DNA from 2 places in the Bacillus thuringiensis genome. Region 2 is predicted to be linked to the other one. Evidence: a T-box and tRNA genes for the amino acid it is inferred to sense, from the RefSeq annotation. Region 2 holds a T-box; the other holds one or more tRNA genes.

Region 1 (9,638 bases), 2.2 Mb from region 2:
AGTGTTCCATGTTTTATTACAAAATAGACGTGCTGAAATCGAACAAGTTTCTTCTATATAAATAGAGTGAAAAATGATTAGGATGAATGTAAAGGAACCTTGACGTAAAGTTTACTTTACATATATACTCGATATATGGGAGGAGGGAGAAATTTCCTTGGAAAATAAAATGGTCGAATACCGAAAGAAATTTGGACTATCTCAAGAAAAACTGGCTGAGAAACTCGGGGTTTCCAGACAAACCATTATCTCAATTGAAAAAGGGAAATACGATCCATCACTTCCGCTAGCATTTGAAATAGCGAAAACATTTCAGACAACGATAGAACATGTATTTATTTATGAAGGAAAAGAAGAGGGGGAATAGGGATGAATTATTCACAAAAGTACTTTGTAATTATGGGTGTTATTTTTCTATTTATGAGTGGATTTATGATATTAACAGGTATAATGACGCATTCTGCACCACCAGCTATAACGTATCCATTGCTTGGAATGATGATTATGAGTTTCTGTCTAAGCTACTTACACCCGCAATTTAAAGAAAAAGATGAGCGAATGAAACTCATTCGTTATAAAGGAATGTTCTTCAGTTTTTTTGCGTTAACGGCATATTATCTTCTTTTCTCTATTGGCTTAAACTTAAAAATACTTACACTATCTGCTACTGAATTATTGAATATACTTATGGCACTTACGATGAGTACCGTCTTTATCTCATTTGTTGTTTTGGCAAAAAGATATTAAGATGGAAGAGAGAAAGGAAGATTAACATATGCAAATGATGTATGCTTTTGGCATTGGGCTTGTATTATTTTTAGCTGTATTCTTATTTATTCGTAAAGACGTTCAAGGCGGGACGTTAACGAAACGAGGATTTTATAAAATGATCGGCTGTTTAGTTGTTATGTTTATAGCGATTATTGTAATGATCGTTTTAATAAGTCAGTCACTATAGAATGTAAAAACGGAACCTTACTTCGGTAAGGTTTTTCTTTATTGTTCGACCTAAAAATTACCACTAAATCCATTTACTATAAATTACTTATATTATATAATCAAATTAAATGATAGATAAGGAGTGTAGTATATGAATAAAAAAACTATCTTCTATTTATTAACTTGTCTACTACTTGTAGCTAGTACTACTTATATAATATGTAACAAAAGAGAACAAGTGCCACCTATATTAGTATCGGACGAACAAGAATACTATGTTACAAATGAACCTGCCAAAATAGAAGAAGTTGGGCAAAAACTTGGCGAAGTAACAAAGAAAATTAAAACAAGTAAAAAACCTACTAAAAATAGAGAACCTAATACATTACAAGAGAAAACAGAAGTATTCACAATGATTGAGGGAGAAAAAAGTGATTACCAGCCTTTAATCATAAAGGAAACTTATAGTGATGAATATAGGGTAGTGAGGCCGATGTTGAAGCAAGTATTATGATGAAAAGGAGATTCTTTTGTAGACATTAATTTCGTATCCGTGGGTGTTAAGAAAAATATTTGTCTTTTTCCTCCTATCGGTGCTGTTTACATTTTGATGAATAGAGGAGCGATACAAAAGAGAGATTTTATATTTATTATTTGCTGCTATGAATATATCACTTTGGTTATTGCTTATGATTTTTGATTGGAGTATGTGGATGGTAGTAGGGCATTATTTGTTTGGAGCAGTTGTTATTGTTTTTTCGAATATGAATAAGAGCTAAGCCAGCAACCTTAAAGTTGCTGGTTTTTATTTTGCTATTTATAATGAAGAAACAAATTTTTAATAGAGAGTAGTGGGCGTTATGAGATGGAAAGAGGGAACGTTTGAAAAAATAGACACGAATGACTCATCTGTTGAGCAACTTATAAACACGTTTAAGGAACAAAACTTAATTGGTGGAGCAATAATAAGCTGTTTTAAAGTGCATAACGAAAATTTTTTTAAAGAAATACCACATTCGAAAGATGGATATGAGCACTTCTTTAGAAGAATCTTCAACTCTTTAGACATAATCAATAACTTAGAAGAGTTAAAAATACATACATCAGACAAATATAAGTTTCGTTTTAAAGAGCAGCTGGCAGTTATGCTTGATGGTAGCATTGCTGCGCAAATTTTGTGGGGCGGAGCATATGAAGGGTTTAAGGAACGACCAGTTATCGCAAAACAATTAGCAGTCAATGTATGTCAATATATGTTCCAAGATCGATACGAAGATATTAAAGTGTTCGAAAGCTATCGCCCTTGGACAGATTGGTTTTACGATGTTGCGTGGGATGTTACTTGGATGGTGTTAGATAGTAGGGAACAGAAAATGTGGTTCATTTGTGCTACGGATACAGATTGATAGAAGGGGGACCTTGTAGGAATGCTGCAAGGCCCTTTATCTTTTGGAAATTAATAGAAAACGAATCATATAAATGCTATACTAAAAAATGTTTGTAATGTCAGTTTCATAATATTGTATGATGCTGACTTACTAGAAAAGATAAGAGGAGAATGAGCGTGCAAAAGATAAAGAGATTATTGCTATTAATGATGGTAGTAGGATTAACAGCAGGTGTTTTAGCAGGGTGTGCAAATCCGAAAGATACTACAGAAGAATTTTTAACAGCGATACAAAAAGGTGATGTAGAAAAGGCTCGTACATTTGTTGAGAGTGACAAGGAATTTAATAAACTAAATGAAAAAACAGATGATGCTGAGGCAAAAGCAATGCTAAGTGCAATTACAAAGAACTTTAAATTTGAAAAGATAGAAGAAGTATCGAAAAAGGATGACAAAGCAGAAGTGAAAGTGAAAATTACATCTGCTGATCTATCCGTTGCTGTAACAAAAGCAGTGGGAGAAGTTATGCCAATGGCTTTCGCTAGCGCATTTAGCGAAGACAAAGAACAATCTGAAAAAGCGATCGAAAAAACAATGACCTCAACTATCATCAAAAACTTAACGGATAAAGATGCAGCAATGGCAACTCGCGAAGTTACATTGAACTTAAAGAAAGACAAAGATGGCGACTATAAAATCGTTGCTGACGATAACTTGAAAGAAGTATTGTTTGCCAATGCAAAGTCTTTGGAGAAGATGTTTGGTGGGAAGTAATTGAATGAGATAAAAAAGAGACACCATATCACGTAGAAGGTTGATATGGTGTCTCTTTTTTATGAACCTGGAGAGGTTTGAACTCACGAAATTAATTATATAAATTAGATATTGTGTTTTTGGAATTCAAGACATAAAGCTAGTTGTAACAGAGGAGGTACTGTATTCTATGTTTTCTTATGCGGATCCTGTAACGTAGAAAGGTAAAATTTCTGGACCAGATTTTAATTAGTGTTCCTTCAGCTTTAATGAGGAGGTGTACGAAGATGTTGTGACTATGCCTGCTGGATACTATTAATTGTGAAGTTAAATAAGACAACAATTTATTAGAGGAAGATTAGTTAGTTTAAGTATCAGATTTAGGTGTTTAACAGGGGTACTAATTAATTTCAGTTCTTCCATGAAAAATTATAGAAAAAGTATGGATAAACAAATTCTTGTTTTAAGTGAATTTTGTAAATGTGGGGGCTGCTTTAAATAAAGATGGTCAAACACTATGTAAATAATTGAGAGTATTAAAATATGCAGAATTGCATATTAAATATTTAAAATCTTATGCTAACCTTATAATGCGAAATATAACATTTGTTGGTAATGATTCATTTTTGAAAGATAAAAAATGAATCATTACAGTGGTATACAATTCACTGTCCTATAGCATAAACGATAATAACGAAAGCTATTTGAAGTCCATTGAAGGAAATAAGTTATTAAAAAAGATTCCATATAGGGAATTTGTTGAAAATTCAGATTCTACAAATGTCATCTTATTTTTAATGTCTTATAAGAGTGACGCCATTAGAGGGCAAAATATTGTAGTTGACTATGGATATACAATTGTATAAATAAATCATCTTGAGAATTAAGGGTGTGGATAATGAGTTTACTAATTAAAGATTTAACAAAGAAATTTGACGAGCATGTTGCAGTGAATAATTTGAATATCGAGATACCAAAAGGTGAAATATTTGGATTCTTGGGCGGGAATGGAGCAGGTAAAACGACTACATTTCGAATGATACTTGGCCTTTTATCGAAATCAAGCGGAACCATTTCATGGAATGGTAAGCCTATAAATTATGATGTAACGGATAAGATTGGGTATTTACCCGAAGAACGTGGGCTTTATGCGAAAATGACTGTCAAAGAACAAGTTAATTTTTTTGCAAAATTAAAGAACATGAAAAGTAAAGATGCAGAAAAAGAACTTCACTATTGGCTGGAGCGTTTTAATATTACTGAGCATCTGAACAAAAAGGTAGGAGAACTTTCTAAAGGGAATCAGCAAAAAATTCAGCTGATAACAGCGATTATACATAAGCCTGAACTTTTAATTTTAGATGAACCATTTAGTGGTTTAGATCCAGTAAATGTTGAAATGTTAAAAGAAGCTGTTCTTGATATGCAAAAACAAGGGGCGTCGATACTTTTTAGTTCACATCGTATGGAACATGTGGAAGAGTTATGCCAACACATTTGTATCATGCACAAAGGAGTACCTGTTGTTCAAGGAGATATTGCCAAAATTAAAAGTGACTTTGGTAAAAAGAATGTTGTAATCGTTGGCGATCATGACTTTGATCATTTGAAAGAAATAAAAGGTGTAGAAAGTATGAAGAAACGTAAAAATGCAGTTACTCTTAAAATTTCATATGAAGAAGTTTCGCATGTTTTATTTAAAGAGATAACGAAATTAGGTTTTGTTAAAAAATTCGCAGTAGAAGAACCTACATTAAATGACATCTTTATTGAGAAAGTAGGTGCACAGCATGAATAGTTTCTGGACGATTTTTTTACAAAACTATAAATCTAAGGTAAAAGCTACATCATATATTGTTATTACAATCATGATTTCTATGTTAATTATAGGAATGATGAATTTTGAAAAAATTTATAACTATTTTGTAGGTAACGAGGAAGAGCAAGTTGTCGTTGTTACAGAAAAAGAAGAATTATATACAACAATTCAACAAGTGTTTAAAAATGTCGATAGTAAGATACATGTTAAACATAGTACGGATAAACAAAAAGCAGAATCAGGTGTTAAAGATGGTAATTATACATATGCAATCGTTGTAGAGGAATTGGATAATAAGCAACTAAAGGCTACGTATATAACTGAGACAGATACAAATCAGCAAGATGTTAGTAAGGTTCAAACGATTTTATCTCAAATACAATCTTCTAATTTCGCGCAGCAATTAAATCTATCACAAGATGAATTAAAGGTGTTAACAATGCCAGTAGAAATTCATACCAAAACTATATCAGATAAGGTTAAAGATGGAAAACATACAGAGGGTGTAGGGATTTTAATTAATACCTTTATCATGCTAAATTATTTAATGATATTATTGTATGCTGCACAATTAGCTACAGATGTTGCAACAGAGAAATCTTCTCGTGTCATGGAGTTAGTTGTTTCAAGTATTTCGCCTACCAAACATTTATATGCGAAGCTATTTTCAACATTATCAGCAGGTATTACGCAAATCATAATTTGGTGTTCGGTCGCAACTGTTGGGTATAAAACATCAGTTAATGATTCGGAAAATGATATTTTAAACAGTATTGATTTTAATTCTATTGCTCCTACTTTAGTGGTGTATGGGATTCTATTCTTCACATTAGGATTCTTATTATATGGCTCATTATCTTGTCTACTCGGCTCTATTATTAGTCGTATAGAGGAATCTTCTCAAGCTGTTATGCCGTTAACATTTATGTTAATTGCTGCTTTATATATCGCACTTTATGGAATGTCAAATCCAAGTAGCACGGTTGTTACCATTACTAGTTATATACCTTTCTTTACTCCTATTGTTATGCTCGTTCGAATTGGATTCCTCAATATCCCAGTATGGGAGATTGCGCTTGCATTAGCGATTCTAATCGCAACAATATGTATGATGATTGGTTTAACGAGTCGTGTTTACCGCGGTGGCGTATTATTATATGGTAAAGGCGCATTTAGTAATATCAAAAGGGCAATCAAGTTAGGGGAAAAATAAGATTGGTTTATTCATATTTAAAAAGACTACATAGTTAATCTATGTAGTTTTTTGTTGTTACGATAATTTTTATATATAAATTATCGTATTAAGCTATTTTTCAAAGAGAACTTTAAAAAGATCCCAAAAGAGAGTAAAGAATCGAGTTCTGGCGAACAACGCAGAGCGATGATTGATATAATTTATGTTTTTCTCCAAAATGAAGACAAGAAGTAGGGGGGGAATTTAGTTTTAATAATAATCATTTATTTGCTACATAAAGAAAACCCCTTGAATATCAAGGGGTTTTTCCTATGATCCCGACTGGCCTCGAACCAGCGACCTCCACCCTGTCAAGGTGGCGCTCTCCCTGCTGAGCTACGGGATCCCAACTATAAATATTACGATCAGCAATGTGTTTTCATTTCATTCGTGTAATCGAAGGATTTGTATAATTTATTGAATATTGTAACATTTGATGTATTCCTATAATAGCAACAAACTTTAATAGTGTAAAGATGTAATTTTCTGGATATTATCATTCCAATTTGTATATAAAAAATAAGCCCCGAAGAGCTTATTTTAATAATAATATCACCGCGATTATCAATGATATTTTCAAAAATACAATCATAAATAATGGAGCTCGTTCATGAGCTATCGTCCTGTAACTGTCATTCCTGCTGTGTAAATTGTATCTACAGAACCGTCAGCACTTACAACTTCAACTTTATAGCGATATGTTCCATTGTCTGAAATGTTTTCGCCATATCCTGTGAAAGTAGAAATTTCATCATTACTTCCAGCTGGAACCCATTGATTTTGCCAATGGAAGAAAGTATCATATTCTCCCCAGTTATCGCCATATTTTTTCTCGATGCTGACATTGTAATGAATATCTTCAGCTCGTTCATTTGTAATTCTTGCAATTACGTTTTGACCAAAGCTATATTCTGTAGCGTGTACTTGAACTGTAACACCATTCAACGTTTCGCTAGGACCACAAATATAACGACAGAACTCGCTTGCTCCGTCAGCATGTGCCTTCGGTGTATCAATGTTCATAGCTGTTAAACCACCTAAAGCTAAAGCTCCTGTTAATAATACTTTACCAAATGTTTTCACTTGAAATTCCCCCTAAGTATATTCTCAATTCGTTCCATAGATATCACATTAAGTAGTTTTATAACATTAATCTAATCGAACGCTTTTTTCCTCGAGTGTATTCGCTATGAATCTTTCATCTTGTAGTAATCTAACCTCTACATAAAATTTCATAGTTTTGATTCCATATATGTATCATGATTTACATAGAACAAATCTGTTAATACGTTTTGGTTATTTGCTTATTCCACCACTCTTTATTACCTTTTATTGGTAAAACGTTGATTTTATTATATACCATTATTATCTATTTACAAGAAAAAATCATACTGTATGCAAAAATGCATAATAAAAAACACTACTTGTATTCTGTAATTCAGAATACAAGTAGTGTTGGGTTTCAATTAATATTTAATTGGAACTTAATGCTAACTTTTTATGTTTAACAGTATACAATATATCATCGTTAATTAAAGTCATAATTGATAAATCTTGTTCAGGGGACGCTCTTCATGCTGAGCTACGGGATCTTCAAAAGGGAAAGTATAAGCGATTATGATAGTAATGTATAAAGGGATAATGATGAGAAGCGAATTTAGTAGAAAGTAGTCTTTGGATGTAGAGGTTATATTATTTCCGATACCAATCCAAAGGACCTTCATCACTCAAATCAACAAGAAAAGGGAACAAGAAGTGTAAAGGTAAGCTTATGAGTTCTGGCATAGCGTTCACTGTTTTCTTTGATAGATATTGCCTCCCAAAACAATACGGACAATCTTTTTCAAATGTCATGAGTATCGACCATACATCTTTTACTTTCCATTTCGTTTTACAATACGTACAACGCGCCATTGAGTTCCTCCTCAGTTTAAGGTGCTTTCTAATATATTCTACTTTATTGTACGAAAGTCATTTGAATTTGATGTGGTAAAATGCAAAACAAGCCTAACCACGTTCTACATTCAGGAAGGGGCTAGGCTTGTTTTAATTTCGATCAAAGTCTCTTTGTATCAGGCTGTTTATACATTGCCTAGATAGCTTCGCGTTAAATTCGGGAGAATAATTTTTCCATTTTCACTGTATTTTTCGAATAGATCTGATAGGAGAAAAACAAAGTTTTTATACTGTTCGTCATTTTCTTTCGGAGCATAAGACGCTGATAAATTTCTTCCCAAAAACCCTTCATAATCAAAAAGTAAATCATTTTGATATTCTTTAAACTCATACTTGCCATCTTTAAAAAAGCTGTTAAATACTTCTGGATTTTCATCTATTCCACCGCTAAAGCCTTTAAAGTTTGGGCAGGTTTTCTGGCAAATTTCTGCATTCTCTTTAATAAGTGGACTAGTTAAATCTCTACTATTCCAAACAAGAGCAACATTTGCTTTTTGTTTTAAAATTCGTTGGCATTCGATTTTGAAAGCCTCTTTATCAAACCAATGAAATGCTTGGGCAACAGTTACTAAATCTACACTATTTTCTTTTAAAGTAGTATTTTCAGCAGTTGCTTTTATGGATTGAAAACGAGAATATAGTTTTAACGATTGCTCAGCGATCTTCCTCATATCATGATTTGGTTCAACTCCAATAACATGTAAACCACTTTCAAGCAGCTGGCGGCTAAATATCCCTGTACCTGAACCAATATCAGCCACAATCCGATTCCCTTTCAGTTGGTTAGCTGAAAGCAAGTACTCAATATATTCATTAGGATAACTAGGGCGATATTTTGCATATATATCGGCCCTGTCAGTAAAATTTTCTGTTGTTTTCACAGTACTACCTTCTTTCTTACGATATTATGTACAGAAATAGAAATTAAATATGAATTCCGGCATCAGTCTCTAAGTCTACAACTTAAGAGTCCAGCTAAATAGAAAGGCTCAGTTTCTGTATTCAAATATCCTTTATCCGTTTAGTATACTATTTTAGATAATATCTTCCAAAAGACTAGAATGGCTTACTCAATTATGTTTTAAAGGGTATATTTTTATGGATTTATTTAATAATTTATGAGCGATTGTATGTCGTATTACGTTTACTTAGGTAAGAGATTTTCATTTTTGCTATTTAAATTGGCCAATATATCCTTTTTACAATTTACTGAAAATCATGTATAACAGAGATACATGATTATTTTATCTCGCTATTTGCGGGCAGTAAGATCCCTTACCTCGAAATTCAGCAAAAGTAAAGAAGTTAGGTTGGAGTCGGGCTGCCCGTAAAAGTCCGATTAGTGAGGGTTGATGAAAGTTTCACTTTATAAATATTCAGAAGTAGAGGGAGAAAAGTTGTAATGGTAAGAAAAACGTTCAAGATGCGCGTGTCTAAAAATAGAACGATTTCGATTAATGGATCGATTCTTGATGTGGATGTTACACATGATGAATTTTTACAAGAGTTTGTTGAGTGGGTTGATTCTAAAGGTTGGTCGTTTATGGGGA
Region 2 (9,638 bases):
ACCGGGTATGAATCCACCCTATCGCTTCTTCGTATGTATGTATCACGTATGCTTTTCCCCTTTCAAAAGACAACTTTCATAGTTCTATTATACGCAAAGAAAAGAGACTCACCAATATAGTGAGTCTCTAAAAACATTTTTACTTTTCAAGATCTGCTAGACGTTGACGAACTGCTTCGCGTTTTTCTAGGTAATCTTGCTCTTTCGCACGCTCTCCTTCAATAACCGCTGCAGGAGCTTTCGCTACGAAACCTTGGTTAGAAAGTTTCTTCTGTACACGTTCTACTTCTTTATCAAACTTCTCAAGTTCTTTCTCAAGACGAGCTCTCTCTTCATCAAGATTGATAAGATCAGCTAACGGTAAGAATAACTCCGCACCTGATACGATTGCAGTCATCGCTTTTTCTGGCGCTTGTAAATCCGTTTGAATTGTTAATTCACTTGGGTTACAGAAACGCTCAATGTAAGAGCTATTTTTCGTAAGTTGAGCAAGTACAGCCTCATCTTTTGCTTTAATTTGCATTTGAACTTTTTTGCTCATTGGCGTATTAACTTCTGCACGGATGTTACGAACAGAACGAATGATATCAACTAGAAGGTGCATTTCTGCTGCCGCTTCCGTATCTTGTAAATCTTCGCGAACTGTTGGCCACGCAGCTACTGTAATAGATTCGCCTTCATGCGGTAAATGTTGCCAAATTTTCTCTGTTACGAATGGCATGAATGGGTGTAATAGACGCATTGTTTGATCTAATACGTAAGCTAAAATAGAACGAGTTGTTTTCTTAGCTGCTTCATCTTCACCGTATAGTGGAAGTTTCGCCATTTCAATGTACCAGTCACAGAAATCGTCCCAAATGAAGTTGTATAATGAACGACCAGCTTCACCGAACTCATATTTATCCATGTTACGTGTTACACTCTCGATCGTTTCGTTTAAGCGAGTTAAGATCCACTTATCTGCAACTGATTTTTCACCAGTTAAATCGATTTCTTCATACTTCATGTCATCCATGTTCATTAATACGAAACGTGATGCGTTCCAAATTTTATTAATGAAGTTCCAAGTAGATTCTACTTTTTCCATGCTGAAACGTAAATCTTGACCTGGTGCACTTCCTGTTGATAAGAAATAGCGCATTGCATCTGCACCGTACTTCTCGATAACATCCATTGGGTCAATACCGTTACCAAGAGATTTACTCATCTTACGACCTTGCTCATCACGAACTAAACCGTGAATTAATACATCTTTAAATGGACGCTCGCCTGTAAACTCTAAACCTTGGAAAATCATACGAGATACCCAGAAGAAGATGATGTCATAACCAGTTACTAGTGCATCTGTTGAATAGTAACGTTTGAAGTCTGCTGAATCTTCATTTGGCCAACCAAGTGTTGAGAATGGCCATAACGCTGAACTGAACCATGTATCAAGTACGTCGTTATCTTGATTCCAGTTTTCAATATCTGCTGGTGCTTCTGTACCTACGTATACTTCACCAGTTTCTTTATGATACCAAGCTGGGATGCGGTGTCCCCACCATAATTGACGAGAAATACACCAGTCATGAATGTTTTCCATCCAGCGTAAATATGTGTTTTCAAAACGCTCTGGTACGAACGTTACTTTTTCTTCTTCTTTTTGTTGAAGTGCTACTGCTTTTTCTGCAAGTGGAGCCATTTTTACGAACCATTGTGTTGATAAGTAAGGCTCAACTACTGCACCGCTACGCTCACTATGACCTACTGAATGCATATGAGGCTCGATTTCTACTAATACGCCAGCTTCTTGTAAGTCTTTCACTAATTCTTTACGGCATTCGAAACGATCCATACCGTTATACTTACCAGCTTTCTCGTTCATCGATCCATCTTCGTTCATTACTAAGATGCGTGGTAAGTCATGACGGTTACCCACTTCAAAGTCGTTCGGATCATGAGCTGGTGTAATTTTTACAACGCCTGTTCCGAAGTCTTTTTCTACGTACTCATCAGCAATAATCGGAATCTCACGGCCTACGATTGGAAGTGTAACTGTTTTTCCGATTAAATGTTTGTAACGATCATCTTCTGGATGAACTGCTACCGCTGTATCACCAATCATCGTTTCTGGACGAGTAGTAGCAAGGCGAATGTGACCTGAACCGTCTGTTAACGGATAGTTCATATGGTAGAATGCACCTTGAACTTCTTTATGAATTACTTCAATATCAGAAAGAGCTGTGCGTGTTGCTGGATCCCAGTTGATAATATATTCACCGCGGTAAATTAAGCCTTTTTCGTATAATTGAACGAATACTTTATTAACCGCATCAGATAAACCTTCGTCTAATGTGAAACGTTCGCGAGAATAGTCTAGCCCTAAACCAACTTTCCCCCATTGTTGACGAATGTGAGAAGCGTACTCTTCTTTCCACTCCCAAGCTTTTTCAAGGAATTTCTCACGGCCAAGATCGTAACGTGAAATACCTTCTTCACGAAGTTTTCCTTCTACTTTCGCTTGTGTTGCGATACCAGCATGGTCCATTCCTGGAAGCCATAACACATCGTATCCTTGCATACGCTTCGTACGAGTTAAAATATCTTGAAGAGTTGTATCCCAAGCATGACCTAAGTGTAACTTACCAGTTACGTTCGGAGGTGGAATTACAATTGTATACGGTTGTTTCTTCTCGTCTCCTGTTGCTTCAAAATACTTGCCTTCAAGCCACCATTGATAAAGGCCTTCTTCAACGGACATATGATCATATTTAGTTGGTAAATTCTTTTCCGTGTTTGACATTATTTTCCCTCCTTAAAATAAAAAATGTCCCTCATCCAAAAAGGACGAGGGACATCGCGGTACCACCTTTATTTACAAACAAATTCATAATTTGCTTATACTCTTAATTTGATAACGGACAAATCCGTCTTTTCCTAATGAGAACTATTCCGTTCAGAAAAGATGCTCCAGGGCTACCTTCTAACATAACTATCTAGAGAATCTCCCAGCTAATGATTCTCCTCTCTGAAGACGTTTCATGTTATACTCTTCCCCTTCAAGGCATTTATATGATTGTTAATTATTATATACAATAGTGTAAAAAACGAAACCTTATTCGTCAAGATAAATTTAAAACTATGGCTTTTCGGGTGAATACAAAAAAGATAAGTAGCATTCTCTACTTATCTTCTTTATCCCGCTATTTGCGGGCAGTAAGACCCCCACCTCAAAATTCAACTGAAGCAAAGAAGTTAGATGGGAGCCACCCACTGATTAAAGTTTCACTTTACCCGTTCCCTTGCTGGGCAGCTTGTAATTGTGACAGGAAATATTCTATATTGCTAACGAGCCAATGCGATTGTTGCAAACTCTTTACTTCGCGCAGTTCATTTTCCTCGCTGCGATTATCTTTTCTTTTCCTATAAGACCCGATTTGTCGAATAAATTGTGATGGATACGTCATATAAGCAAACATGAGAAGTTGCTCTTCTTTCGTAAATGGAAAATTTTTTTGATACATTTGATACCATTCAAACCGATCACTTCTTGCGATTGGATATGTGTTTAAAGACCGCGAATAAAAACCTACTATATCTTGCACAGGCGTTGCAAACTTCGATTTTTCCAAACTAATAAAATAGCCATTCCGCTCATAGTCAAATAAAAAATGATTAAGCGACACGTTACCATGCACAAAAGTAATACGTGTTTTCTCTTTTTCTTTCATCGCATCGTTCCACTCATTTAATTGCTTCGTTGCAAATTCACGCGCTCTCATTACATGATGATAGTACGTGCAATATTGTAATTCAAACGGAGACATATACCATTTCGATTCAGATTCTACGAGAAACTCTTCTAACATCTCACCATCATTTTCCCAGCGATCGGATATAGTTGTATAATGTTTTTCTAAATCTTCTTCCGTATATGTTTCTTCCTTCACAGTTTTTTGATGCAACGTTCCGAGTGTCTGAAACATTTTATGGTATTGATCATTGTCTTCGCCGTTTCCTTCTGCACGTTCTAACCAAGGCATTAAATAATAATTATACGTCCCGTCACTTAAAATATAATTTCCATCCGTCGCATGGTATATAGGTACATAATTTGAAAAACCTTTCTCCTTCAAATATTGAATATGATGCAGAAAATTATTCCGCTCTAACTTTCTGCCTTCTATTTTCTTGAGTGCATATGGACCTTGATTCGTATAAATTTTCATTACACTTCCGTGCTCTTCCATATGCTGCGTATCCAATCTATATTGCCTCACGATAGGTTCATAGTGATTTCGTAATTCAATATCCATACGAATAACCCTTTCTATTCAAAACATAGCCTCTAAGAAAAGAAGCGAGTGAAAACACTCACTTCCTTATTTCGCCTTTACCCTTGAAACGGGAATATAAATAATTTGCCCCGTATTTAAAAATATATCTTCTGTTTGATTGACACGGTACACATTTTGTACAGACGTTTCATAACGTTCTGCAATAGATTCAATTGTATCCCCTTCTTGCACGAAATACATTCTTAACTTTGTAAATTCTTCTTCCGGTTCTTTCGTAAATAGTTTTGTTAAATAAAGCGCATTTTCATCTCGCTGTGAGTACTCTTCTTCTTGTTCTTCCTGCTTTTTCGCTTTTTCTTTCTTGAAATCTTTTCGCCCAAACAATTCAAATTGCGGCGTTGTTTCTTGCTCCGCTTCACGCTCCACAAATTCATGTTCTTCTATTTTCTCTTCTTCTAATTCCTGTTCTTTTCTTTCCTCTAACTGGAACGGTTCAAATGCGTAATCTTCCCACTCATCTGATTCCTTATATGTTGGTTCTTCTACATGCGGCGCCGGTCTATTTTCATCCTCTTGCGCTGAATCTTCTTCTAACTCCGCATACACCGTCTCTTCCTCTTCAGCTTCATCCTCGCTTCTCTCTTCATCACATAAACCGGTAATAGATATATCCGCTAATAATTGTAAGCAACCATTTTCCTTTAATTCATAATCAAATTCCTCAATTGATACATATAGTTCTTCAATTACTTTCACTCGATTTCTCGGAATTGATATTTCAAGCGGAAAGGAATGAACAAGTTCATTAACCCCATCTTCCCTTGTTTCTACATAATCAATTGACTTTGCTGGCGATAGTTCTCTTAATGAATACGCCGAATCATCTTTTCGTGCAACATACTCTCCCGTTAAATCTAATTGCCCTCTCACAATTACTTCATGATCAAGCTCTTCTATCTCAACGTCTGGATCTAACGAAATTGACAAAAGTTCATCGACTTCCTGTCCCTTTTGGAACCAAACAGATTCTTTTAATGAAAATCGTAACGAATGATCTGCAGCCACTTCTTTTCCCCCTCCCAAACTATATGTCATTACAGATTTATGTAGGGAAAGCTTACTTTATGAATAAAAAAAATCGCTCCCCTTATGGAGAGCGATTTTTCTCTAATACATTATTTTAATTTTGACATTGCAATTTCAGCTGCTGCAATCGTCGCCTCAATATCTGCGTCACTATGTGCTGTCGATAAGAATAAACCTTCGAATTGAGATGGCGGTAAGAATACACCTTGTTCTACCATTTCACGATAGTAAGCCGCAAAGAATTCTAAGTTTGAAGATTTTGCTGCATCGTAATTAATAACGGGCTCATCTGTAAAGAAAATACCAATCATAGAACCTGCACGGTTAATATGATGCGGAATGCCATGTTTTTCAGCTACTTTACGTAATCCAGCTTCTAACATTTCAGCTTTACGCTCAAATTCTACATATGATTCTGGCGTTAACTGTACTAACGTTTCATAACCTGCTGCCATTGCAAGTGGGTTACCTGATAAAGTACCAGCTTGGTAAATCGGTCCGCTTGGCGCAACTTGGCGCATAATTTCTGCTTTACCACCGTACGCTCCTACTGGTAAGCCACCACCGATTACTTTACCTAAACAAGTTAAATCAGGTGTTACACCGTAGTAACCTTGTCCACAGTTATAAGCAACACGGAACCCTGTCATTACTTCATCAAAAATAAGCAGTGCACCGTTTTGTTCTGTTACTTCACGAAGCCCCTCTAAAAATCCTGGTTGCGGAGGAACTACACCCATATTCCCTGCCACTGGTTCTACAATTACACAAGCAATATCATCACCGAATTGTTCAAAAGCGTATTTCACACTTTCTAAATCATTATAAGCTACTGTAATCGTATTTTTCGCTACACCTTCTGGTACACCAGGGCTATCTGGTAAACCTAAAGTCGCCACACCAGAACCAGCTTTAATTAATAACGAATCACCATGACCGTGGTAACAACCGATAAATTTCAAGATTTTATTACGACCTGTATAACCACGAGCTAGACGTAGTGCACTCATTGTCGCTTCCGTTCCAGAGTTAACCATACGCACAATCTCAATTGATGGTACGCGCTCAATAACAAGTTTCGCTAATTTATTTTCAATTTCTGTTGGTGCACCGAAGCTTGTACCTCTTTCAGCAACTGATTTTAACGCTTCTACCACACGATCATTTGCATGACCATGAATTAAAGGCCCCCATGATAATACGTAGTCGATGTATTCATTCCCATCAATATCATATACTTTAGAGCCTTTTCCACGCTCCATAAACAACGGATTCATCCCAACAGATTTAAAAGCACGAACCGGGCTATTTACGCCACCAGGCATTAAGTCTTGTGCCTCTTCAAACGCCGCAATCGACTTATCAAACTTTTTCATTATTTAGCGCCTCCTTCTTGTAACCATTTTGCTGCATCTTTCGCATGATACGTAATAATTAAGTCTGCTCCTGCACGTTTCATACTAATTAATTTTTCAAGAACAACTTCTTTTTCATTAATCCAGCCATTTTGCGCTGCCGCTTTAATCATCGAATATTCACCACTTACGTTGTAAGCAACGATTGGTAAATTGAAGTTATTTTTCACATCACGAATGATATCTAAGTAAGAAAGAGCTGGCTTTACAATTAAGAAATCAGCACCTTCCATTACATCTGATTCTGCTTCACGGAATGCTTCCATACGGTTCGCTGGGTCCATTTGATATGTTTTACGGTCACCAAATTGCGGTGCACCGTGCGCAGCATCACGGAATGGCCCATAAAATGCTGATGAATATTTCACAGCGTACGACATAACTGGCACGTGTCCAAAACCATTTTCATCTAATGCATGGCGAATTGCTGTTACGAAGCCGTCCATCATGTTTGATGGCGCAATAATGTCCGCTCCTGCTTTCGCTTGACTTACAGCTGTTTTCGCAAGAACTGCAAGAGACTCGTCATTTAAAATAATACCATCTTCAATTACACCGCAATGACCATGGCTTGTAAATTGACATAAACATGTATCCGCAACTACTACTAGCTCAGGGAAATCACCTTTAATTTGTTGAATAGCACGTTGTACAATTCCATGATCACAATATGCTGATGATCCAACTTCATCCTTTTCAGCAGGTAAACCAAATACAATAACAGAACGAATACCTAAATCAACAACTTCTTGCATTTCAGCTTGCAATAAATCTAAAGACATTTGATATACGCCTGGCATAGAAGGAACTTCATTACGAACATTTTCACCTTCTAATACAAAAATAGGGTAAATAAAATCTTCCGTATGTAAAAACGTTTCACGTACAAGCGCACGCATGCCCCCGCTTTGTCTTAAACGACGATGACGATTAAATTGTAAAGAGTTCATAGATTTCTGTCCCCATTCTTTCATTTTATAGATTCACAAACACATTGTAGCAATGCTTCTACAGTGTACTCTTTCGGCACAATAACAGACGGAAAATAACGAATTGCCTCTTTTTCCGTAATAGGTCCTATACAAGCAATTGTACATTTTTTTGTCCATTCTCTCCAGTTTGTACCCTCAAGTAAACGAACAAAACTAGTAACAGTTGAAGGGCTCGTAAATGTAATAATGTCTACTTCTCCTAACTTCAACGCTGCTATAAGCTCTTGCTTTTTTTCTATATTCACTTTCGTACCGTATACGATTAACTCATCTAGAGAAACACCAATTTCCCGAAGTTTAACTGGTATTACATCTCTTGCTAAATTTCCTTTTGGAAATAAAATACGTTCATTTCCACTTAATTCTTTTAGAAACTCTTCTGCAAATGCTTCTGCAACAAATGAAGTTGGAACAAAATGAACTTGATAGCCCCTTTTTTCTAACTCTAATTTTGTTTTCACACCTACCGCAGCGATTTTAATGGTTAGTGGTAGTTTCTTTTTCAAACTATCTAGAAAAAAAGCTACACCATTTCTGCTCGTAAAAATAACCCAGTCATACGAATGTAGCTGCCCTTCAATATGTTGAATTTGCCTATGAGACATACCTTCCATACGCAAAAGCGGAATTTCCAATGGAATTCCGCTCTTTTCTTTCACTGCTACACTCATTTGTTTCGCTTGATGCTGGGCACGTGTAATCAATACCGTTTTTCCAGCGAGAGCGTTCATATTTATTGTTGCTCCTTATTTGCAGCAAGAATGAGTTCTTTGGCGCCTTGTTTAATTAAACGGTCCGCGGCCTCTAACCCTACTTCTTCAGGATTAGTACCCACTACTGTTTCTTTTAATAAAACAGAACCATCCATAGAGCCGACAAGAGCTGTTAATTCGATTGCATCGTTTTCTGTAAGGGTTGCATATCCAGCGATTGGAACTTGGCATCCACCTTCAAGTTTATGAAGAAATACTCGCTCCGCTGCCACTGTTCTTTCTGTTATCGCATCATTAATATGCGCTAACAACTGCAATAAATCCTTATCATCCTCACGACATTCAATCGCTAATGCACCTTGTCCTACAGCAGGTACACATAACGTTTCATCTAAATGTTCTGTAATAACTTCATCATCCCAGCCCATTCTTTGTAATCCAGCTGTCGCTAAAATAATCGCATCGTAATCCTCTTCTTTTAATTTACGTAAACGTGTATCAATATTTCCGCGAATCCACTTCACTTGTAAATCTGGTCTCGCAGCGAGTAGCTGTGCACTACGTCTTAAACTACTCGTACCTAAAATAGCACCTTCCGCTAACTCTTTAAACAATGCTCCATTTTTTGAGATAAAAGCATCACGAGGGTCAACACGCTTTGGTGTACAGCCAATCATTAACCCTTCTGGAAGTACGGCTGGCATATCTTTCATACTATGTACAGCCATATCGATTTCTTTCGTAAGTAACGCATGCTCAATTTCTTTAACGAACAAACCTTTTCCGCCTACTTTTGAAAGAGTAACATCTAAAATCACATCACCTTTAGTGACAATTTCTTTCACTTCAAATTCATATGGTAAGCCAAGTGCTTTTAACTGATCAATAAACCAGTTTGTTTGCGTTAATGCTAGCTTACTCTTTCGTGAACCTACAATAATTTTGCGCATAATTCTCTCTCCTCATTATAAATACCAAAAGTGGAAATTAGATAAACTACTTAATAGAAAAATGTTAACTAACATTACGAGAAAGGCCCCTACATTCCACAGTACTATTTTCTTCCCTTGCAACACATCAGCCGCTCTTAAATACAAGCCCGCACAATATACAAATAGAACGACAAACGAACCAATTACTTTCGTATCATAC

The links. A T-box is a leader RNA that pairs with one kind of tRNA and senses whether it is charged. The one in region 2 lies ahead of AC241_RS22115 (valine--tRNA ligase), so its partner is inferred to be a tRNA-Val.
Region 1: it has a tRNA-Val gene. The T-box ahead of AC241_RS22115 (valine--tRNA ligase) is inferred to sense a tRNA for this amino acid. The anticodon was not compared.

The regions. Positions count from the first base shown of each region.
Region 1 covers NZ_CP012099.1:1,243,379-1,253,016, forward strand. Annotated here, with positions in the region: gene AC241_RS06415 (helix-turn-helix transcriptional regulator) at 158-367, shown strand; gene AC241_RS06420 (hypothetical protein) at 370-747, shown strand; gene AC241_RS06425 (DUF3976 domain-containing protein) at 776-958, shown strand; gene AC241_RS06430 (hypothetical protein) at 1,091-1,453, shown strand; partial or broken gene AC241_RS35860 (hypothetical protein) at 1,482-1,718, shown strand; gene AC241_RS06440 (hypothetical protein) at 1,800-2,345, shown strand; gene AC241_RS06445 (DUF4878 domain-containing protein) at 2,504-3,100, shown strand; gene AC241_RS32685 (SDR family oxidoreductase) at 3,733-3,945, shown strand; gene AC241_RS06450 (ABC transporter ATP-binding protein) at 3,978-4,877, shown strand; gene AC241_RS06455 (ABC transporter permease) at 4,870-6,111, shown strand; tRNA gene AC241_RS06460 (tRNA-Val) at 6,406-6,478, opposite strand; gene AC241_RS06465 (hypothetical protein) at 6,748-7,215, opposite strand; gene AC241_RS06470 (hypothetical protein) at 7,825-8,046, opposite strand; gene AC241_RS06475 (class I SAM-dependent methyltransferase) at 8,214-8,969, opposite strand; gene AC241_RS06480 (hypothetical protein) at 9,491-9,638, shown strand, end outside.
Region 2 covers NZ_CP012099.1:4,289,186-4,298,823, forward strand. Annotated here, with positions in the region: gene AC241_RS22110 (bifunctional folylpolyglutamate synthase/dihydrofolate synthase) at 1-46, opposite strand, end outside; gene AC241_RS22115 (valine--tRNA ligase) at 140-2,785, opposite strand; T-box leader at 2,823-3,054, opposite strand; gene ysxE (spore coat protein YsxE) at 3,273-4,298, opposite strand; gene spoVID (stage VI sporulation protein D) at 4,365-5,375, opposite strand; gene hemL (glutamate-1-semialdehyde 2,1-aminomutase) at 5,456-6,742, opposite strand; gene hemB (porphobilinogen synthase) at 6,742-7,731, opposite strand; gene hemD (uroporphyrinogen-III synthase) at 7,752-8,504, opposite strand; gene hemC (hydroxymethylbilane synthase) at 8,507-9,436, opposite strand; gene AC241_RS22150 (cytochrome c biogenesis protein) at 9,452-9,638, opposite strand, start outside.